DNA from 3 places in the Micromonospora citrea genome. Region 3 is predicted to be linked to each of the others. Evidence: riboswitches for the same ligand, from Rfam matches in the RefSeq annotation. Region 3 holds a riboswitch; each other region holds the start of a gene.

Evidence for each region. Region 3 has a riboswitch for cyclic di-AMP ahead of GA0070606_RS06660 (C39 family peptidase). Riboswitches for the same ligand answer to the same signal wherever they lie in the genome.
Region 1: another riboswitch for cyclic di-AMP. It lies ahead of GA0070606_RS15665 (C40 family peptidase); the one in region 3 lies ahead of GA0070606_RS06660 (C39 family peptidase).
Region 2: another riboswitch for cyclic di-AMP. It lies ahead of GA0070606_RS23575 (coiled-coil domain-containing protein); the one in region 3 lies ahead of GA0070606_RS06660 (C39 family peptidase).

What each region holds. Positions count from the first base shown of each region.
Region 1 is NZ_FMHZ01000002.1:3,413,154-3,420,130, forward strand. It holds tRNA gene GA0070606_RS15645 (tRNA-Gly) at 1-48, opposite strand, end outside; gene GA0070606_RS15650 (zinc metalloprotease) at 450-1,433, shown strand; gene GA0070606_RS15655 (pyridoxamine 5'-phosphate oxidase family protein) at 1,540-2,091, opposite strand; gene dcd (dCTP deaminase) at 2,170-2,748, shown strand; gene GA0070606_RS15665 (C40 family peptidase) at 2,808-3,848, opposite strand; cyclic di-AMP (ydaO/yuaA leader) riboswitch at 3,861-3,997, opposite strand; gene GA0070606_RS15670 (N-acetylmuramoyl-L-alanine amidase) at 4,237-6,258, shown strand; gene GA0070606_RS15675 (C40 family peptidase) at 6,354-6,977, opposite strand, start outside.
Region 2 is NZ_FMHZ01000002.1:5,137,757-5,144,733, reverse strand. It holds gene GA0070606_RS23590 (alpha/beta fold hydrolase) at 1-50, shown strand, start outside; gene GA0070606_RS23585 (HelD family protein) at 201-2,318, shown strand; gene GA0070606_RS23580 (cation diffusion facilitator family transporter) at 2,408-3,325, shown strand; cyclic di-AMP (ydaO/yuaA leader) riboswitch at 3,479-3,610, shown strand; gene GA0070606_RS23575 (coiled-coil domain-containing protein) at 3,624-4,691, shown strand; gene GA0070606_RS23570 (SRPBCC family protein) at 4,835-5,293, opposite strand; gene GA0070606_RS23565 (1-phosphofructokinase family hexose kinase) at 5,478-6,455, shown strand; gene surE (5'/3'-nucleotidase SurE) at 6,452-6,977, shown strand, end outside.
Region 3 is NZ_FMHZ01000002.1:1,425,156-1,433,031, reverse strand. It holds gene GA0070606_RS06690 (GNAT family N-acetyltransferase) at 1-510, opposite strand, end outside; partial or broken gene GA0070606_RS06685 (glycosyltransferase family 2 protein) at 810-1,883, opposite strand; gene GA0070606_RS06680 (polysaccharide pyruvyl transferase family protein) at 1,973-3,298, opposite strand; gene GA0070606_RS06675 (Rossmann-fold NAD(P)-binding domain-containing protein) at 3,512-3,664, shown strand; gene GA0070606_RS06670 (hypothetical protein) at 3,838-4,293, shown strand; gene GA0070606_RS06665 (hypothetical protein) at 4,496-5,254, shown strand; cyclic di-AMP (ydaO/yuaA leader) riboswitch at 5,542-5,683, shown strand; gene GA0070606_RS06660 (C39 family peptidase) at 5,902-6,744, shown strand; gene GA0070606_RS06655 (alpha/beta fold hydrolase) at 6,850-7,593, shown strand; gene GA0070606_RS06650 (CDP-glycerol glycerophosphotransferase family protein) at 7,688-7,876, opposite strand, start outside.

The sequences.
Region 1 (6,977 bases), 2.0 Mb from region 3:
GCACTGTCAGCTTGGGAAGCTGATGTTCTGCCATTGAACTACACCCGCAGGCGGCACCACTGTACCTGAGTCGTCACGCCGGTGCACCCAGGTACCCCCTCCGGCGGCGCGTGCCCTCCTCCCGGCGGGCACCCCGGACCCTCGGCTCGCGCCGCCGAGGCGGGGGTGGGCGGCGGTGAGGCGCCGCCGAGGCGGCGGCGAGGTGGCGGCGAGGTGGCGGCCGGCACACCCGAAGACCGGCGCCGCAGAGGCCACGGGAGCGCTACCGGCACCGAGGGCCATCCGCCCATCACCCGATGTCGATCATTATTGACCCCCTGCCAGCAGAAAGTTCCGTCGCCGCAGCTCATGGACGTTCTCAAATCCGTCAATCGGTTGTAGCGTCTGCCCAACGTTCTCAGCCACGGCGTGACACACCCCCTGTCGCGCCGCCAGAAAGAGGTGGGCCCATGGGACTCCGTCCCAACCTGCTGACCCGGCGTACGGCCGGCGTCGCGTCGACGACCCTCGCGCTGCTGCTCAGCACCGCCGCGGTGGGCGTCGTCCCGGCCGCGTCGGCCTTCTCCGCCGCCCCGAGCGAGGTCTGCGTCGAGCCGGCCGACGTCCACTCGGACGCCCGGATCAAGCCCGGCGGCGGCGCCAGGCACGAGCCGAACGAGCTGACCCTCGCGGAGACCCGCGAGCGTGAGGCCGACCTGGCCGCCGCCCTGCGCGAGCGGGCGCGGTTCCGCGCGGGCGCCGGCGCCTCCACGACGGCGACCGTGACCATCCCCGTGGTCGTACACGTGATCCAGGAGGACGGCACCCGGGCCGGCGGCAACATCCCGGACTCGATGGTCACGTCGCAGATCAACGTGCTGAACCAGTCCTTCAGCGGGGCGACCGGCGGGGCGGCCACCGCGTTCAGCTTCCAGCTCACGAAGATCAACCGGGTGACGAACCCGGCCTGGTATCCGATCGTGCAGGGCTCCTCCGCGGAGCGGTCGATGAAGACCTCCCTGCGCGAGGGCGGCAAGAACATGCTCAACATCTACCTGGGCGAGCTGAGCGACAGCCTGCTCGGCTGGGCCACCTTCCCGACCCGCAAGCTCAACAGCATGGACGGCGTCGTCGTGCTGAGCGAGTCGCTGCCGGGCGGCACGGCCACCAACTACAACCAGGGCGACACCGGCACCCACGAGGTCGGCCACTGGCTGAACCTCTACCACACCTTCCAGGGCGGCTGCTCCGGCTCGGGCGACAGCGTCAGCGACACCGCCGCCGAGGCCTCCCCGGCCTACCAGTGCCCGACCGGGCGGGACACCTGCACCGCCCCGGGCGTCGACCCGATCACCAACTTCATGGACTACACGTACGACTCGTGCATGTACCAGTTCACCGCCGGGCAGGCCAGCCGCATGCTGACCGCCTGGAACGCGTACCGCGCGGCGTAGTTCCACCGTACGGCCGGTGCCGGCCCCGTCGGACGGGGCCGGCACCGTCGTGTGCGGGGCGGTGTGGCGCGGCGGACGGGGACGGCCCGGCGCGCCACACCGCGTCTCAGGCAGCCGGGCGGTGGGCGGCGTGACCGCCGCCTGCCGGCCGCGTCGCGGGTGCCGCGGCGGCGCCGGAGGGGGCCGCGGCGGGGTCGAGCCAGACCTGGACGGCGGGCCGCCCGTGCCCCTCGCCCGCCCCACCGGCGACGCCCGGCTCGCGACGGGCGAGCATCGCCACGTCGACGGTGAACTCGAACAGCCGCCAGTCGACAAGCGGCGTGGCGCGGTGGGTGCGGGCCAGCCGGGCCACCCGGGCCGGGTCGGTCACCGGCCGGGCGTGGCCGGCCACGTAGGCCTCGTCGTCGCTCTCCTCCGGCGGGAACGAGTGCAGGGCGTAACGGCCGTCGCGCTCCAGGTCGCGCCGCTTCGGCGAGTCGACCACGAAGCAGAAGAGACCCTCGTCGGTGATCACCGGGGAGACCGGGTGGACCCGGGGGCCGCCGTCGGCGCGGACGGTGGCCAGATAGCCGAAGCCCGGCCCGTACTGCTGCATGAGGGAGCGGATCCCGTCGGCGAGGCGGGGCTCGTCGGCGGCGAATTCGGACCAGGAAGCCATGCCGACATTCTATCGAACACGTGTACGAACAGGTAGTCCGACACGCAGGTCACGCACATCGCTCGCTATGGTGTTCCGATGCTGCTCTCCGACCGCGACCTGGTCTCCGAGATCAAGGCGGGCACGCTCGCGCTGGAGCCCTTCGAGCCGACCCTGGTGCAGCCGTCCAGCATCGACGTACGCCTCGACAAGCTCTTCCGGGTCTTCAACAACCATCTCTACACCCACATCGACCCGGCGATCCAGCAGGACGACCTGACGTCGATGGTCGAGGTGCCCGAGGGCGAGCCGTTCGTGCTGCACCCGGGCGAGTTCGTGCTCGCCTCGACGCTGGAGGTCATCTCCCTCGGCGACCAGCTCGCCGGGCGGCTGGAGGGCAAGTCGAGCCTGGGCCGGCTCGGCCTGCTGACCCACTCCACCGCGGGCTTCATCGACCCCGGCTTCTCCGGCCACGTGACGCTCGAACTGTCCAACGTGGCCAACCTGCCCATCACCCTCTGGCCCGGCATGAAGATCGGCCAGCTCTGCATCTTCCGGCTCTCGTCGCCGGCCGAGCACCCGTACGGCTCGGCGGTCTACGGCTCGCGCTACCAGGGGCAGCGCGGCCCGACGCCCAGCCGCTCCTGGCAGCACTGGCGCACCTGGCCGACCCGCTGACCCCACCCCTCGGGCACGGGCGGAGGGCCCCCGCCGGACGGGAGCCCTCCGCGCGTACGTCAGGCGGGGCGGCCGTAGCTGTGGATCGGGCCGTCGTCGACCTTCTTCATCTTCACCGGCACCCCGGCCCGGGAGGCGTGCACCACCCAGCCCCCGCCGACGTACATGCCGACGTGGTGCAGGTCGCTGTAGTAGAAGACCAGGTCACCCGGGCGCAGCTCGCCCCGGCTGACGGTCGCGGTGACCCGGCGCTGCTGCGCGGCGTTGTGCGGCAGCGAGATCCCGGCCTTCGCCCAGGCGGCGAGCATCAGACCTGAGCAGTCGTACGAGTTCGGCCCCTCGGCGCCCCAGACGTAGGGCTTGCCGATCTGGGCGCAGGCGAACTTCACCGCCGTGCCGGCCCCGCCGCCCGGATAGCTGGCCGGGCAGGGGGCGGGGCGCAGCGGGCCGCCCCCGCCGCTGCCGTAGATCCGTAGCCGCAGCTTCTGCAACCGGTCGATCTCGGCGTTGATCTGCTTCTTCTTCGCGGCGAGCTGGGCCTCGGTCCGGCCGAGCTGGGCGACCATCTCGTCCAGCGGCCCCTTCTTCGCGGCCAGCCGGTCGCGCAACTCGGCGACCTGCCGCACGTCCTGCTGCTGGTGCTGGGCGAACCGGTCGAGCAGTTCGAGCTGGCCGACCATCTGGTCCGGCGAGCGGCTGCCCAGCAGGGCGTTGACGGCGGAGACGTTCTCACCCTTGTAGGCGCGGACGGCCAGCGCGTTGACCTTCTCCATCGCCTGGTCGACCTGCTCCTGGAGCGGCGCGATCTGCCTGGCGAGCGCGTCGGCCTGCCGGCGCTTGGCGGCCAGGTCCTGACGGGTGGCGTTGTGCCGTTCGATGATCGGTTCGAGCTTGTTCCAGTCCTCGTCGATCTGGCGCTCGATCTCGGCGACCGTCGGTTCGGCGTGGGCCGCCGTGGCGCCGCCGGTCAGGACGACGGCGAACGCGGCCAGGGCGGCGAGGGCGGTGGTGCAGCGGTACCAGCGTGGGCGCGGCGCAGCCGTCGTCGGGCCGGCGAGGACCGACCGTGCCGACGGTGGCCGCGGGGCATGGTGTGCCACCGGGCTCCGTACTCCTTCTTCCCGTACCGCCTACCGGGTTAGCTGACGGGTTCGGGCGGGAAGGGGACGCCCTACCGCAGAGGCTGCGGATTCACCCCGGGGTACCTGGGTCCCCGGCTCGCTCGGGAGCGACTCGGCGGTGTCGGACCGTCACCACCCCGGATGGGCGGACTGTCACCGGCCCGACGAATGACCAGAGTAGAGACGGCCGTTATCGATTCGCAACCCGTCGCGCCGTGACACACCGTATTCACATGGGCCGAGGGAGCGCGCAACCCCGGCGACGAAGATTTTCTTCTTTCTGAAGTGACAGATGGAAAGGTATTGACCAGAGGCGCCGGGCGGGGCGAAGGTGGCCCCACATTCGCCCGTCCGACCTGGGGGTCTGATGCACCTGACAGCGACATCGAGGAGCAGACGCGTCCTGCTGGCCGCCGCCGTCGCGGCCGCCCTGGCGGCGACGCCGCTCACCGCCGCCGGATCCGCCGCCGCCGCGCCGACGACCGACCGGCAGCAGCAGTACGCCGCCGCCGCGGCCGAGTACGGCGTGCCGGAGAGCGTCCTGCTCGGAGTCTCCTACCTGCAGTCCCGCTGGGACACCAACGCCGGCACGCCGAGCACCAGCGGCGGCTACGGACCGATGCACCTCACCGACGCGGAGCACGTCGCCGCCCAGTCCGGGGGCACCCACCACGACGAGGGCACCGAGGACCCGCGCGGCGACGACTCCCGCCCGTCCCTGGCCGAGGCGCACGAGCCGCCGGCCGATCCGCCTCCCGCCGAGGCCGCGCTGCGGACCCTCGACGCCGCCGCCGAGCTGACCGGCGCGAGCGAGGAGGCGCTGCGTACGGACGTCACGGCGAACATCCGGGGCGGGGCGGCGCTGCTGGCCGCGTACCAGAAGGAGATCGGCGCCCCGGTCGGCGCCGACACCGACCCGGCGGCCTGGTACGGCGCGGTGGCCCGCTACTCCGGCGCGGACAACGCCGACGCGGCGGCGGCCTTCGCCGACGAGGTCTACGGCACCATCAACACCGGCGACAGCCGGCTCACCGACGACGGGCAGCAGGTCAGCCTGCCCGCCCGCGTGGTGCAGCCGCAGCGCTCCTGGCTGGACCGGCTCAACCTGCGCAAGCTCGCCCGGCCCGACGGGCTGGAGTGCCCCGACACCATCTCCTGCGAGTGGATCCCGGCGCCCTACCAGAAGTACGGCCCCGGCGCGGGGGACTACGGCAACCACGACCTCTCCGACCGGCCCAACCGGCAGAAGATCGAGTACATCGTCATCCACGACACCGAGGGCTACTTCGGGCCGAGCGTCAACCTGGTCAAGGACCCGCGGCGGGTGGGCTGGCACTACACCCTGCGCTCGGTGGACGGCCACATCGCCCAGCACATCAAGACCAAGGACGTCGGCTGGCACGCCGGCAACTGGTACGTCAACGCCAAGTCCATCGGCCTCGAGCACGAGGGCTTCGCCGGGCACGGCACCTGGTACACCGAGGCGATGTACCGCACCTCGGCCAAACTGGTCCGCCACCTGGCGGCGCAGTACGACATCCCGCTGGACCGGCAGCACATCATCGGGCACGACAACGTCCCCGGCACCGTCGCCTCCACCGTGCGCGGCATGCACTGGGACCCGGGCCCGTACTGGGACTGGTCGCACTACTTCGACCTGCTCCGGGCGCCGTTCAAGTCGACCGGCACGCCGCGCACCGGGCTGGTCACCATCGACCCGGACTTCGCCACCAACCAACCGCAGTTCACCGGCTGCAACCGGCAGCCGCCGGGCGTGCCGAACCCGCCCCCGCCCACGGCGCCGTGCCCGCTGCGCGGCTCCTCCGCGGTGGTCCTGCACAGCGCGCCGAGCCACGACGCGCCGCTGGTCAACGACATCGCGTTGCGGCCCGACGGCACCCCGAACACCATGTACGTCTCCGACCACGGGGCCCGGGCCTCGGCCGGCCAGACGTACGCCCTGGCCGGGGTGCAGGGGGACTGGACCGCGATCTGGTACCTCGGCCAGAAGGCGTGGTTCCACAACCCCGCCTCGAAGCCGACCGCGAAGTGGTCCGTCGGTTTCGTGGTGACCCCGAAGGCCGGCAAGGCCACCATCCCGGTGTACGGCCGGGCGTACCCGGAGCAGGCGGCCTACCCGGCCGGCGTGCCCTACCAGCCGATCTCGCCGCTGCAGTACACCCTCTCCGCCGGCCAGCGGTACGCCGTCGGCACCGTGCTGCCCGGCGAGTACTACCGGGCCGTCACCTTCGACGGCTCCGCACCTGGTGACTGGACGGTGATCCGCGGCGACAACAGGTACGTGCAGATCCAGTTCGGACACCGGGTCATGTACGTCAACCTGGACGACGTGAACCTGCTGCCGTCCCCGGTGGGCGCGCCCCGCTGACCCACCGCGGCGGTTCCGGCGCACGCCGGCCAGAGCACGACGAGGGCCCCCGGTCGACTCGACCGGGGGCCCTCTCGCGCGGGCGGTGCGACGGATCAGCCGGGCCTGCGGAACCCGGCCACCGGCATGGTGTTGATGCTGGAGACGTTGACCGGCTTGCCGGCCCGGGGCGCGTGCACCATCTTGTCGTTGCCGAGGTAGAGGCCGACGTGGTGCAGGTCGCTGAAGAAGAAGACCAGGTCACCCGGGCGCGCCTCGGAGCGTGGGATGGCCTTGCCCTCGTTCCACTGGGCGCCCGTGAAGTGCGTCAGGTGGATGCCCGCCGCCTTGTAGGCGAACTGGGTCAGACCGGAGCAGTCGAACGAGTTCGGGCCGGTCGCGCCCCACACGTACGGGTCGCCGACCTGGGCGCACGCCGTCCGGATCGCGGTCCGGGCCGCGTCGCTGACCACACCGTTGATGGTCGGGCACTTCTCCGTCTTGACGGTCGTCACCGGCAGCGACGCCTCTAGCTTCTTGATGTCGGCGTCGATCTGCTTCTTCTTCGCCGCCAGGTCGTTCTGCTGCTTGGTCTGCGCGACGATCAGCGCGTCGAGCTTCTGCTTCTCGGCGTCGTACTTCTCGCGGACCTTGGTGACGCCCTCGAGCTGCCTGCGCTCGTTCGCGGCCAGCCGGTCCAGGAGGGTCAGCTGCTCGGTGAGCGTGTCCGGCTTGGCGCT
Region 2 (6,977 bases), 3.7 Mb from region 3:
GCCGGGTACTCGCCGGGGCCCCCACGCCCGCGACGGCCCCGAACGGCTGACCGGTAGTCGGCCCGCACCGGACCGCCGGGCAGGGGTTTCCTCGCACCTCGGGCGCGGCCGGTTGCGCGGGAGCCGTACCCTCTTGCGGTTGGCCTGGCGCGGTTCGCGCGGTTCGCGCCGCCCGCCGCCGACGTCAGGAGGAGCGACCGTTGAGCGACCAGACCACCCTGGCGCAGGAGACCGCCGTCGAGCAGCGGCACCTCGACCGGGTGTACGCCCGGCTGGCCGAGCTGCGCCGGTCGGCGGTGCGCGCCGAGAAGGAGGGCTACCGGCTCGCCCGGGTGGGCAACTTCGGCGCGCTGGTCGAGCGGGACGCGATGGTGTTCCACGCCGCGCAGCGGCGGCACGTGCTGGACGCCGAGCACGAGGGGCTGGTCTTCGGTCGGCTGGACCTGCGCGACCGGCAGGTGCTGCACGTCGGGCGGCTCGGCATCCGGGACGAGGACGCGACGACCCTGGTGGTCGACTGGCGGGCGCCCGCCGCCGCCGCCTTCTACCAGGCCACCCCGGCGCAGCCGCTGGGCGTGGTGCGGCGGCGGACGATCCAGTCCTCCGGCGAGCGGGTCACCCGGATCGAGGACGACCTGCTCGATCCGGCCGCCGCACCCGCCGACATGGCGGTGGTGGGCGACGGCGCGCTGCTCGCCACGCTCTCGAAGGCCACCGGCCGGGGCATGCGGGACATCGTCGCCACCATCCAGCGCGAGCAGGACGAGGCGATCCGCTCCCCCGGCTCGGGCGTGACGATCGTGTCGGGCGGCCCGGGCACCGGCAAGACGGCGGTGGCCCTGCACCGGGCCGCGTACCTGCTCTATTCCGACCGCAGCCGGTACGCCGGCGGCGGCATCCTCGTGGTCGGCCCGTCCTCGGTGTTCGTCGAGTACATCGCCTCGGTGCTGCCCTCGCTCGGCGAGGACACCGCCACCCTCCACTCGCTGGGCACCCTCTTCCCGGGGATGAGCGCGACCCGGACGGACCCGCCGGCCGTGGCGGCGGTCAAGGGGTCGCTGCGGATGCGCCGGGTGCTGGAGCGGGCCGCCCGCGACGCGGTGCCGGGCGGGCCGGGCGAGCTGCGCCTGCTCTACCGGGGCGAGCTGCTCCGGCTGGACCGCCGCGAGCTGGACGCCGTCCGGGACCGGGCGATGCCCCGGGGCGCCCGCCGCAACGAGGTGCGCCGCGCCGGCTTCGACGGCGTCCTCGCCGCGCTCTGGGCGCAGGCCCGCCGGCTGGGCATCGGCCGGCTGCCGGAACAGCGCGCGTTCGAGGACGAGATCATCGAGCGGCCGGAGTTCCGGGAGTTCCTCAAGGCGTGGTGGCCGCGGCTGCACCCGCGGCACGTGCTGGGCTGGCTGGCCCGCCCGGACCGGCTGCGCCGGTACGCCGGTGGGATCCTCTCCGGGGCGGAGATCCGGCTGCTGGGCGACGCGTACCGGAGCCTGGACTCCGCCGGGCTGACGGTCGCCGACATCGCGCTGCTGGACGAGCTGGACGCGCTGCTCGGCAAGCCGATGAAGCCGGCCCGGCCGAGGCGCGACCCGTTCCAGCTGGCCGGGGGGGTCCGCGAGCTGAGCACCCACGCCGACCGGCAGCGCGCCGCCCGCGAGGCGGCCCGGCAGCGCCCCGAGGACTACCGGGAGTACGCGCACGTGGTGGTCGACGAGTCGCAGGACGTCTCACCAATGCAGTGGCGCATGGTGGGCCGGCGCGGGCGGCTGGCCTCGTGGACGGTGGTGGGCGACCCGGCGCAGACGGCGTGGACCGGGGATCCCGACGAGCTGGCCCGGGCCCGGGACCAGGCGCTGGGCCGGCGCAGGCGGCACCACTTCACCCTGACCACCAACTACCGCAACTCGGCGGAGATCTTCGCGGTGGCGGCGGCCGAGATCCGCCGGCTGCACCCCGACCTGCCGCTGCCCACCGCCGTGCGCTCCACCGGCGTCCACCCGGTCGAACTGGTGGTGCCGGCGGCGGAGCTGGAGACCGCGGTGGTGGAGGCGGCCACGGCGCTGCTCGCCGAGGTGGAGGGCACGGTCGGCGTGATCACCCCGGTGCCCCGCCAGGACGAGGTGGCGGGGTGGCTGGGCGGGCTGGGGGCGCCGCGCCTGCAGGTGGTGACCAGCCTGGAGGCCAAGGGCATGGAGTACGACGGGGTGGTCCTCGTCGCGCCGGGCGAGATCCGGGCGGACCCGGGCTCCGGCGTGCGGACGCTCTACGTCGCGCTGTCCCGGGCCACCCAGCGGCTGACCACCGTCGACCCGGTCGGCTGAGGGGTCGGCCGGCCGGCCAGTCACTTGCACATATTGCGATGTGAGCATAGTTTGGACGCGGATCCGGACGAGTGACGGAGGGTGGGCGCGTGGGCGCAGGTCATGACCACCACCACGGGTCGGTCGCGAACGCCGCGCACCGCCACCGGGGCCGGCTCTGGGCCGCCTTCGGGCTGCTCGGCGCCCTGATGGTGGTGGAGGCGGCAGCCGCCTTCCGCACCGGCTCGCTGGCCCTGCTCAGCGACGCCGGGCACATGTTCACCGACGTGCTCGGCATCGGCATGGCGCTCGCCGCGATCACCGCCACCCGGCGGGCCGACGCGGACCCGCAGCGCACCTTCGGGCTCTACCGGCTGGAGGTGCTGGCCGCCCTCGCCAACGCCGTGCTGCTCTCCGGCGTCGCGGTCTACGTGGTCGTCGAGGCGGTACGCCGGTTCGGCGACCCGCCGGCGGTGCTCGCCGGCCCGATGCTCGCCGTGGCCGTGCTCGGCCTGCTCGCCAACGTGGCGGCCTTCGCCCTGCTGCGCTCCGGCGCCAGGGAGAGCATCAACCTGCGGGGCGCGTACCTGGAGGTGCTGGGAGACCTGCTGGGGTCACTCGGCGTGATCGGCGCGGCCCTGCTGATCTCCGTCACCGACTGGTGGTGGGCCGACCCGGTGGTCGCCGTGGCGATCGGGGCGTTCATCCTGCCCCGCACCTGGCGCCTCGGCCGCGCCGCGCTGCGCATCCTGGTGCAGGCCGCCCCGGAGCACCTCGAGGTCACCAAGGTGCACGACCGACTGGCCGCCGTTCCCGGCGTCGCCGAGGTGCACGACCTGCACGTCTGGACGTTGACCTCCGGGATGGAGGTGGCCTCGGCCCACCTGACCACCGAGCCTGGCGCGGAGGTGGGCGCGGTGCTCAGCGCGGCCCGGACGGCCCTGCACGACGACTTCCAGATCGAGCACGCCACGTTGCAGATCGAGCCGGGAGCATCGCCCGGGGCCTGCGGGTCGGTTGAGTGGTAATGAGCACAACCTTAAATCTGGGAGAGTATTGTCGACTTATGTCGGATTTGACGGTAAGCGGACAGGCACCCACGGTAACGCCCGCTGCACCAGTCACACCGGCACCGGTAGGCTCGGACCCGGCCCTCGCCAGGCGGCACCCACCGGTGCCGGCGACGGCCGCCGCCTAATCGCCCGGCGGGGCGAACCGGGGAACCATGTTCGTGGGGTGCATCCGCGTCAGCGGTAGGGATCTTCCGTCCCGAACCCGTCAGCTAACCCGGTCGGCGGCTGACGGAAGGACACGTGTATGCCAGTGATGGCACCTGTACGACGACGCGCCGCCCGGATGGCGGCCCTGATCGCCGCGACGCTCGCCCTCGGCGCCGCGGTCGCCCCGGTCACCGCCTCCCCCGCGGCGGCCACCCCCCGCGCCGGCCTGCCGGCCGCGGCGCCCGGACAGGACGCGGAGGGCGGCACGCCCGCCCTGCGGGCCCAACTGGAGGCCGCCAGCAAGGGCTACCTCGACGCCAAGCGGGCCCTCGACACCTCGGTCAAGCGGCAGAAGCAGCTCACCGCGCAGCTCAAGACGACCGAGACCGAGCTCGCCGAGCGGTCGGAGAAGGTCGGCGAGATCGCCGGGCTGGCCTATCGCACCGGCCGGCTCGGCGCCGCGTCCGCGCTGCTCAACAGCAACTCGCCGGACGGCTTCATGGATCGGGCCGCCGCCCTCGACGCGGTGGCCGCCAACGAGGACCGCGCGCTGCGCGAACTCCAGGAGACCCGCGACACGGCCGTCCGCACCAAGCTCGCGCTCGACGGCGAGATCCGCGAGCAGCGCAAGCAGGTCACGCTGATGGCCAAGCGCAAGGAGCAGGCCGAGCGGGCGCTGACGGTGGCCAACCGGCAGCAGTCCGGCGGGAGCGGCGGCGCGCCGCGCGGCACCTCGACCGCGACGGCGAAGCCGGCGCCGCGCAACTCCGACGGCTCCTGGCCGTCCGAGTCGTGCAGCGTCAACGACCCCACCCCCGCCAACGGCTGCATCACCCCGCGCACCCTGCACGCGCTCAACCAGGCCAAGGCGGCCGGCTTCACCCGCTACGTCTCCTGCTACCGCCCCGGCGGTTCCGGGGAGCACCCGAAGGGCCGGGCCTGCGACTTCGCCGCGCAGAAGAGCGGGTTCGGCGGCGACGCCACGGGCGGCGACCGGACGTACGGCAACAACCTGGCGACGTACTTCGTGAAGAACGCCGACCGGCTCGCCGTGCTCTACGTGATCTGGTACAGGCAGATCTGGCTGCCCAGCAGCGGGTGGAAGTCGTACAGCGGCGCCAACGGCGACCCGTCCAGCGACCACACCAACCACGTGCACCTGTCGGTCTACTGACGCACCCGGCCCCGGTGACCCGCCCGTCGGGTCGCCGGGGCCGCGCCGCGCGTACGGCCGGTCCCCCCGGCCCGGGCCGGGCGCCCGGCTGTTCCGTCCGGGCTGCCCGAGCGTCCCGGGCCGGGCGGCCCGGTGGCGTGCCGTCAGTCGGGCGGGCGGCGGTCCAGGGCGGCACCGAGCCGGGCGGCCAGCCCCAGGTGCGCGGCGCGCGCCTGGCGGAAGGCGTAGCCGAAGAGCGGCGCGGGCGCCTCGAGGGTGATCTCGACCTCTATCCGGACGACGCCGTCCGGCTCGGCGCGCAGCCGGGTCCGGTTGCGCACGGTGGTGGCCGGCCACTGCCGCGCCACGGTGACGATCTCGTCGGGCCCGTCGGCCAGGACGTCGGCCCGGTAGGTGACCGGCAGGCGCAGCGGCCCCGCGGCCAGCCGGTCGGTGATGAGATAGCTCGCCCGCGCGCCGGGTCGGGGCGGCGCCACCCGGCGGACCCGGACGATCAGCGGGTGCAGTTCCTCCTGTCGGGCCGGGTCCGCTAGCAGGCCGGCGGCCTCGGCCGGCGAGCAGCGCGCCTGGACGGTGTAGCTGAAGGAACCTCGCCTGAGCACCCGGCCTCCCCACCGTCGCCGACGCCGTCGCCCGATCGTCGCGCACGCGCGGCACCGTGGCAACGGCGCGCCGGCACCCGCGCGGATGTCGACCGCTCACCCACCTCTGCGACTACCGTCGGCTGCTGACAGGTCACGACGCGTGTCGGTCGACGGAGGGCGGGAGCATGAACGGGTACGACGGATGAGCGGGCACGTGATGGTCTTCGCGCCCACGCCCCGGCTGACGGTGACCGTCGACCAGCCCAGCGACGCCCCGGAGCTGCACCTGCACCCCGGCGGCCAGGGCGTCTGGCAGGCCCGGATGGTGATGTCGCTCGGCGTCGACGTGGTCCTCTGCACCGCCCTGGGCGGCGAGATCGGCCAGGTGCTGGAGCCACTGCTGGTCAGCGAGGGGGTCGACCTCAAGGTGGTGCTGCGGGACTCGGGCAGCGGCGGGTACGTGCACGACCGGCGCGAGGGGTCCCGGCGGGAGGTCGTGGACGTGCCGGGCCAACCGCTCAGCCGGCACGAGTTGGACGAGCTCTACAACCTGGCGCTCGGCGAAGGGCTGCGCGCCCCGGTCAGCGTGCTGAGCGGGCCGAACGAGCCCTCGCTGGTGCCCGCCGACCTCTACCGGCGCTTCGCCGCCGACCTCGGCGCCAACGGCGGCCGGGTGGTGGTCGACCTGGCCGGCGAGCACCTCACCGCGGTGCTGGACAGCGGCGTCTTCTTCCTCAAGGTCAGCCACGAGGAGCTGATCGCTGACGGTCGGGCCGCCGGCGACGACGAGGAGCAGCTCACCCGGGCGATGTACGACCTGCACGCGGGCGGCGCCGAGAACGTCGTGGTGAGCCGGGCCGACGAGCCGGCGCTGGCCCTGGTCGACGGCGAGGTGTTCGAGGTGGAGATGCCCCGCCTGCAGGCCGCCGACCCGCGCGGGGCGGGCGACTCGATGACGGCCGGGGTGGCCGCCGTGGTCGCCCGGGGCGGCGACGTGCGCACCGCGATCCGGACCGGGGCGGCGGCCGGCGCGCTGAACGTGACCCGGCACGGCCTGGGCACCGGCCGGCTCGACTCGATCACCGGCCTGGTCGACCGGGTGCGGCTCGTGCCGGCCGGCAGCCGGCCGCAGGAGCGGACGACGCCCGACGAGCTGGCCGACCGGGCGGCCGAGCGATGACGCTGCGCGTGCTGGTCACCAACGACGACGGGATCGCCGCGCCGGGCATCCAGGCGCTGGCCCGGGCGGCGGCGGACCGGGGTCTCGACGTGGTCGTCGCCGCTCCCCTGGAGGAGGCGAGCGGCACCAGCGCCGCGATGACCGCCGTGGAGCGGAACGGGCACGTGGTGGTCCACGAGCACCCGCTGCCGGAACTGCCGGAGGTGCCGGCGTTCGGGGTGGGGGGCTCGCCCGGCTTCATCGCGCTGATCGCGGTGCACGGCGCGTTCGGGCCGCCGCCGACCGTGGTGCTCTCCGGCATCAACCGGGGCGCGAACGCCGGCCGCGCCGTGCTGCACTCCGGCACCGTCGGCGCCGCCTTCACCGCCGCGGCGAACGGCTGCCGGGCGATGGCCGTCTCCCTCGACGTGCTCTCGGCCGGGGAGGCGACGGCCGCCAGCGGGGGCGCCGCCGTGGCCGCCGCCGCCCGGGTACGCGACGCCGAGCGGCACTGGTCGACCGCCGCCCGGGTCGCCCTGGACC
Region 3 (7,876 bases):
CCACACCACCTGGTGCGGCGTGCCGTCGATGTCCCGCTCGTAGCGCCGGACCTCGCGAAACCCGAAGCGCCGGTGCAGGGCCAGCACCGGTCGGTTGGCGGCCAGCGTCTCGCCGCCCAGCGTCCGCGCCCCGAGGGTGTCGAAGGCGTACGCGATGGCCGCCCGCTCCAGCGACAGCCACGCCGGCAGCAGCTCTCCCCGGGCGTCCAGCCCGGCGATGTCGAGGTAGAAGCCCCAGGTGAGCGCGCGGTCCGGGGAGGTCAACCCGGCGAAGGTGACCACGCCGGCGGGCTCGCCGTCGTGCAGGTGCACCAGCACCCGGCGGTCCGGGTCGACGCGGACCCGCGACCACCAGGCGGCGTGCTCGGCCGGGCCGATCTCGTGGCTGGTCAGGCTCACCGCGCGCACCTGCGGGTGGTTACGCCAGCGCAGCATCCGGCGCAGGTCCCCGTCGTCGGCCGGCCGCAGCGGCCCGGTCGCCCTCGGCCCGGCCGTCGGCGACCCGGTCATCGCCGGCTCGCCATCGCGGCGGCCTGGTCCGTCGCCGTCGTCCCGGTCGCGGTTCGCCCGGCCTCCGGTGCCGGCCCGGCCTGCGCGGCCGACCCGCCGTGCGCGGCCTCCTCGGAGCGCCCGGCGTCGGTGGCCGACCCGGTGCGCCCGGCGTCGGTGGGTGGTCCGGCGTGCGCGGTGCCGGTGGGCGGCCCGGAGTGCCCGGCGTCCGTGGCCCTGCCGGCGTGCCCGGCGTCGGTAGCTGTGCCGGCGTGCGCGGCGTCGGTGGGCGGTCCGGCGTCCGGGGCGAGGGCGGGCTCCGGGGCGAGGGCGGGCTCCGGGGCGGGGGAGGTCGGCGGGGTCGGCCGGTTGCCCCGGACCCGGCCGGCGGCCCGGTGGGCCCGGCGCAGCGTCGCGTACGCGAGGTAGCTGTTCCGGCCGACCAGCCGGTGCTTGAGCCCCGCGACCCCGGCCGGCGGCGAGTAGCCGGCGCCGGGCAGGTAGCGGCGGTAGTGCTCCGCCACCCTGCGGAAGAAGGCGCGGCGCAGCCGCGGGTGCAGCCGGCCGTCGTTGCCCGCCACCACCAGGTAGTGGCTGATCATCAGGGTGAACAGCTCGGCCCGCAGCCGGTCGTCGGGGGCGTGCCGGTCCAGCCAGTCGAAGAGCCGCTCGTACTGGTCGAAGGCGTCGAAGTGCCGCCGGCTGCGGGTCGAGGTGATCGCGCCGAGCCGGCCCTGCCGGTAGAGGTAGCAGACCCGGTCCAGCACGGAGATCCGCTCGGCGCCGATGAGCAGGGGGTGGCTGAACGGGATGTCCTCGTACCAGCCGGGGTGGAAGCGCAGCCCCAGCTCGGCCATGAACCCGCGACGGACCACCTTGTTCCAGGCGGTGTGCTGTACCCGCAGCAGCTGCGGCCGGTCGGCCAGGCGGACCACGCCCGGCACGCCGCGCAGCAGGTGGCTGCTCGCGTCGACCTCCCGCCGGCCGCCCTCGTGCACCCGCAGGTGGTCCAGCATCAGCACGTCGGGCCGGGCCCGGCGCAGCCGGTCCAGCACCGCCGGGATCGTGCCCGGCGGCAGCCAGTCGTCGCTGTCGACGAACCAGACGTACGCGCCGGCGGCCACGTCGAGGCCGGCGTTGCGGGCCGGGCCCAGGCCGACGTTCCCGGTCAGGTGCACCGTGCGGACCCCGGCCCGCCCGGCCGCGTACGACCGCAGCATCTCCCCGCAGCGGTCGGGGGAGGCGTCGTCCACCGCGATCACCTCCACCGCGTCGGCCTCGCCGGCCGGGACGTCGGCGCGGATCGACTCGAGGCACTGGTAGAGGTACGGCTCGACGCCGTACACGGGCACGACGATGCTCAGCAGCGGTGCTTGCGTCGGCTCAATGACCACGCCGACACCATCGACGGCGTGGATGGACGGCCCCGGAACCTCACGTTGCCGGCGAAGGTGAAGTCCCTGAACAGCCGCCCAGCGTCGGGTTAACGGTTCAGCATGCGGCGCACCGGGCCGCCCACGGCCCGCTTGACCCGGGAGCGCAGGCGCTGCTCACGCAGCGTCTCCGCGTCCTCGCGCAGCTGGGTGTTGCGGTCGTGCAGCCACTGGATCCGCTCCAGCAGCACGTCCGGTGGCGTCGCGGCGGCCGGCCGCACGGCGGGCGGGAAGGTGGTGGCCCGCACCCGCGCGTCGAACCGGGCGGCGCTGTCGCCGTCGGCGAAGGCGTTGCCGAGGTCGTGCCTGGCGAGGAAGGCGAGCATCGTCTCGTAGCGCGCCTTGTGACCCTCGACCAGCGCCGTGTAGTCCGCCTCCCCGTAGAGCTGGGCGGCGTCGACGTCGGCCGGCACCTCCTTCATCACCCGGTGCGGGATGTCGAAGTAGCGGGCGAGCTCCAGGGTGCGCGAGTCGTGCGCGAACAGGTAGCCGGGCGTGCCGGCGACCAGCGCCGTGATGGTGCCGTGGATGCGGGTGCCGAACGCGAAGTCGAACCGGGACAGGTAGTCCATCCAGGTCCACGGGTCGACGAACATCCGCACCTTGTCCTCGGTGAACAGGGGGTGCGAGGTGTGGATCGGGATGGCGCTGGACCTGCCCCGGTCCTCGGGGGCGTCGCCGTAGAGCAGGGTGCCGAGCGTCTTGAGGTCCTGCGGCAGGTAGCGCAGGTTCGGGTACCGCTCGTGGTGCCGGGCGATGATCTTCGCCATCGACTTGACGTACGGCGAGACGGTGAGCGCGATCCGGTCCTCCGGCGCGAGCGCCGCCTTCCGCTTCTCCACCCGCAGGCTGTCGCCGTGCAGGAACATCGACGGGCAGCCGATCACGTCGACGGCGGAGAAGCCCAGGGTGCGCAGGTAGCCCTCGGTGATCTCACCGCGTACGCCGATGCTGTGCGAGCGGTCGAGCACCGCCTTGACGAACCGGGTCACCACGTCGTCGATCGGGCGCAGGTACTCCCGGTCGCCGTTGACGTCGGTCTGCACGCCCACGCCGAGCACCACGACCGGGATCTTCAGCCGCTCGACGAGTCTCGTCATGAGCTCGATGCGGTGGGCGTAGCTGCGCCGGAAGGCGTTGGCCAGCGGCACCACGTAGACGTCGTACCGCTCGTTGATCATGTCGGCGTCGCGCGGGTTGACCTTGAACTCGGTCGGGGTGATCTCGGCGGTGGCGGTCTGCAGCAGCTTGTGCGCGGCGTGGCTGAAGACGAGGTTGCCGTTGTTCTCGCCGATCCAGTTCGCTTCGTGCGACTCCTCGGCGGAGTAGACGTCGAAGGGGCCCTTCTTCGCCCGCATCAGGATCCGCTGGTGCATTCGCCTCGCCTCTCGTCACCGCCAGGTCACGGCATACTAGGCCACCCGGCGGCCGAGGCACAGGACGCCGGTCCCTCTCGTTCCGTGACAGCCGTGACCGGTGGCGTGGGCCACACCGCCGAGGTGTCACGAGGATCGGATCGCCGGCATCTCCATGTTCCGAACAGACGCGGCACGAACCATCAGCGCCGCACCGGACGCCACGAGTAGGGCATGGTCCCCGGCTTCGTCGACACGGACAGCAACAACCACACCGGGGTCCTCACCGTCGCGCAGGGCGCCGCGGTCCTGGTGCGCCTGGCCACCCTCGGCGCGGACGGGTCGACGGGCGGGTTCTTCGCCGAGGACGGCCCGGTGCCCTGGTAGCGGTCAGGCGTACTGGCGGCGACCTGGCTCAACCAGCCCGGTCACCCGACCGGCGGCCACGGGCCCGGTGCTCGCGCGGGCGGCGCGAGCACCGGTCCACCCTGGTCGGTGCGGTCCGCGGCGACACGCCCGGCGGCGATGCGGACCGGCGGCGTCGGCGGTAGCGTGGTCGCGTGCTGCCCGTCGTGCTCACCTGTCCCCTGTGGTGGGTGGCGCGGTGGGCCGCGCGGCTGCTGACCGGGCTCGCCGTCGCGGTCGCGTTCGCCGTCGGCGCGGGGGCGCTACCCGCCGCCGCCTCTGCCTCTGCGGGGCTGACCCCCACCACCGTCACGGTGCCTTCGGTGGCCGCCGTGGCGGTGCCCCCGGCCGGGGCGGGCCTCGCTCCGACGGCCGCCGTCGGCCTGCCGGGCTTCCCCGAGGTCGACGACGACGGGGCCGGGAACGCCGACGGGGCCGGGAACGCCGACGGGGCCGGGGGCGCCGACGAGCGGGCCGCTGCCGGCCCCGCCCCCCTCGCCCCCGCGGCCGACCCGGGTCCGGCGGCCGCGACCGTCGCCGTCGGACCGGCCCCCGCGCCCGCCGCGCGCGCCCCGGGCACCGCCGGCCCCCGCGCCCCGCCGCGCGGCTGAGCCGCACCCCCCCCGGCAGGGCCGACGACGGCCCCGGGACGTGTCCGCCCCCACGCGTCGGCAAGGGCCCCCGCTCCACCTCAGGCGTCAGCAAGGTGCCCTTCCTTCGCTCTCCACCATCCGCACCCGTCGGGCCCGCCGTGGCGTCGACGCTTCCGCCGGGTGCCCCGCTGCCGCACTCGCTACCCGTGAGGTGCCGACCATGGAGACCGTCCTCTACCAGTTCCTGATCGAGGTGCCGCGGGCCGCCGCCATCTGGTCCGCCCTGCTCCTGCTGGCCCTGACCCTGCTCGCCGTCCTGGTCGCCCGCCCGGAGCGGGTCCCACCCGCCGAAGAGCCGGCCGCCCCGCCCGCCGACGACCCGGCGGCCGAGGCGGCCGACCTGCGCCGCTACGCCGAGGAGGTGGCCGTCGCGGCGGACCGCGCCGCCCGTACCGCGCGCCGGCTGCGGGCCGACTGGCTCGCCGCGCAGGAGGCGGTCGGCCGCGCGTGGCAGGCGTACGACGAGGCGGAGACGGCCGCCCGCCGGTTCACCGGGGCCGCCCTCCTGCCGTCTCCGCGCACCCCGCGCACGCCCGCCGAGTACGCCGCCCGGGAGCGCTGGCTGCACCACGCGGCGATGGCCGCCCACTGGCGCGGCGACCTGACCGCCCGGCAACTCAGCGACGTGTTCGGTCACCGGGCGGGCTGGGATCCCCGACGTCATCCGGCGGAGCAGGAGATCGTCCTGGCCCGGGCGGTACGCGACGCGAAGCGGGCCGGCTACCGGGCCGCCGCCGAGCGGGAGCGCCTCGCGTGGCGGGACGCCGACCTGGCCGCCGAGGCGGCCCGCGCCCTCGCCGCGGAGGCGTACGCCGCGGCGGGCCGGCTCCGGCCGGGCCGGCTCCCGGCCGCCCGCACGGCGGCCACCGCGCATCGTCCCGCGCCCGCCGCGCGCTGGCGGCCCGCCCGCGCGGGCTGAACGCGACGGCATTTCGGTGACGCCGGTCACAGCGCCGCCGAACCGGTCATGCGGCGCGGTCCGGCCGATTTTCGCCGGCGATTCGGCGTCGATGGCTGCCGCTCGTCCGGTTGTGGCCCGAAGGCGCGCGTGGAAACGGTCGTCCCATTGAGTCACGTCAGTGTCGGACTGCCCGCAAAAAATGTCGCACGATCAAGGTTTAGGCAGGTGAGAGCGGGTTGGCAGGCCGCCGACCGGCCAGTAGTGTCGGCGCGTCCGGTGCGGTACCCGTTCGCAAGAGGCGACGCCGCGCCGACCCGCCTAATCGTGCAGAGACGAGCCGGGGACCCACTGCAACATCGGGGTGAATCCGCGGGCCACGGCCCGCGGTAGGGCGTTCTTCCCGCCCGAATCCGTCAGCTAACCCGGTCGGCGGTGTCGGAAGGAGTTCCATCCTCGTGCAGCACCCAGCCACCCCCCGCCGCCGCCTCCACGGCGCCGCGGTGCCCGCGCTCGCCCGGCCGTACGCCGCGAGCTGACCCACCGGTCACCGCCCGTCGCCCGGCATCCCGGGCACATCCCCTGAGTGGTCCACCACCGCCGGACGCCGTCCGCGCGGTCGGTTCCTCCTGCGGAGAGGGACCGACGGCCGCTCACCCCCCGAGCCCGTGGAGGAAACCATGAAGCACCACCTCAAGCGACAGCTCCGCCGCCTGACGTCCGAGCGTCCCTACCAGGTGGCCGCCGCGTCGGCCGCCGCGCTCGTGCTGGCGTCCGGCACCGGCGCGCTGCTGGCCGAGACCGACGCCTCGCCGGCCGCCGCGCAGGCCCCGGTGGCCGTGACCGAGCAGCGCGTCGCCGCCGCCTCGCGCGGCGAGGACCGCGTCGCGGCCGTCCCGTCGACCGCCGCCCCGGCCGCGTCCAGCGCCGTTCCCTCGGCGAGCGCCACCAGCGCCAGGCCGGACCCGGACCTGACCCGGAAGGCGGAGTCGCCGAAGCCGCCGAAGTCCAAGACCCTGGACTACGACTACCAGGCCCAGACGACCTTCTACAACTGCGGTCCCGCCGCCGTCCGGCACGCCCTCAGCGCCGCCGGTGTCGCGCGCAGCCAGGACGCCCTCGGCGCCCAGCTGGGCACCGACGAGATGGGCACCGACTCCGCCGACGACACCACCCGGGTGCTGAACGCGACGGTGAAGGGCGACCCGTACCGGACGCGGATGATCCCGGGCAGCGCCGCGACCCCGGCGCAGACGGACCGGCTCCAGGCCGACGTCGTCGCCGCCATCGCCGCCGGCCGGGGCGTCGTGGTGAACGTCGCCGGCAGCGCCACGGACACCGACGGCGGCTGGCACTCGTTCCCCGGCGGCCACTACATCGCCGTCGTGGGCTACCAGGACGAGGGACGGCTGGTGAAGATCGCCGACTCGGCGAACCCGGCCACCGCCTCGTACTGGATGTCCACCATCGCCCTGGCGAACTGGGCCGCCACCCGCGGCTACTCCGCCTGAGCGACACTCGTCGGGCGTCGGCTCCCCACCCGGGGGCCGGCGCCCGATGTCGTCTCCGGGTCACGGCCCTCGCCGGGGCGGCCGGCGGGTGGCACACTGCGGGCCATGGTCGATGAATCGGGTGACCGGGACGGTCGGCGGGTCCTCCTGCTGCTGCACGGCATGGGCGCGACCGGCGACGTGTGGCTGCCCTCGGCGCCGCTGCTGGAGCGCCGGTGGCCGGGCCGGTGGCTGGCGCCCGACCTCGCCGGCCACGGGTGGTCGCCGCCGTTGCCGTCGTACTCGTTCGCCGGGCTGGCCGACCGGCTCGCCGCGGGGCTCACGGTGGGCGACCGGCTCGTCGTGCTGGGGCACTCCCTCGGCGGCGTGGTCGGGCTGGCGCTGGCCGCCCGCGACGCGGGGCTGCCGGTCGACGCCGTGGTCGGGCTCGGCATCAAGGCCGTCTGGTCCCCGGCCGAGCTGGCCAGGGCCGGTGAGCTGGCCGGCCGCCCGGTGACCTGGTTCGCCGGCCGGGACGAGGCGGCCCGCCGCTACCTGCGGGTGGCCGGCCTGACGGGCCTCTTCGCGCCGGACCACCCGGTGGTCGAGGCCGGGCTGCGGCAGGTCGACGGCCGCTGGCGGCTGGCGATGGACCCGGCGGCGTTCGGGGTGGGCGAGCCGAACCTGCCCGCCCTGCTGGCGGCGACCGACGTGCCGGTGCTGCTGGCCCGCGGCGAGCACGACCCCATGGTCACCGACGCCCAGCTGAAGGAGCTGGGCGTCCCGGTCGCCACCCTGCCCGGCCTGGGCCACAACGCCCACGTCGAGGACCCGGAGGCGGTCCTGGCCCTCGTCGACCCCTACCGCTGAACCCCGCGCCGACCCGGGGCGGCGCGGCGGCCGGGCGCGGGACCGCCGCGCCAGGGCGCGGATCGGGTCCCGGTCGCCGCGCCGGGGCGGCGGATCAGGTGCTGGGGGAAAGGGTCGCCTCGTCCGGCTCGACCGGCAGGTCGGCCCCGCCGGCGGCGCGCGGGACCGGCGGGTTCCAGCCCGCGTCGAGCTGCCGCCGCGCGGCGTCGAGGAACGCCTCGGCGTACGAGTCGGCGGGGAAGTCGCCCAGGTAGCGGGTGCGGGTGGCCCAGCGGGCCGAGGC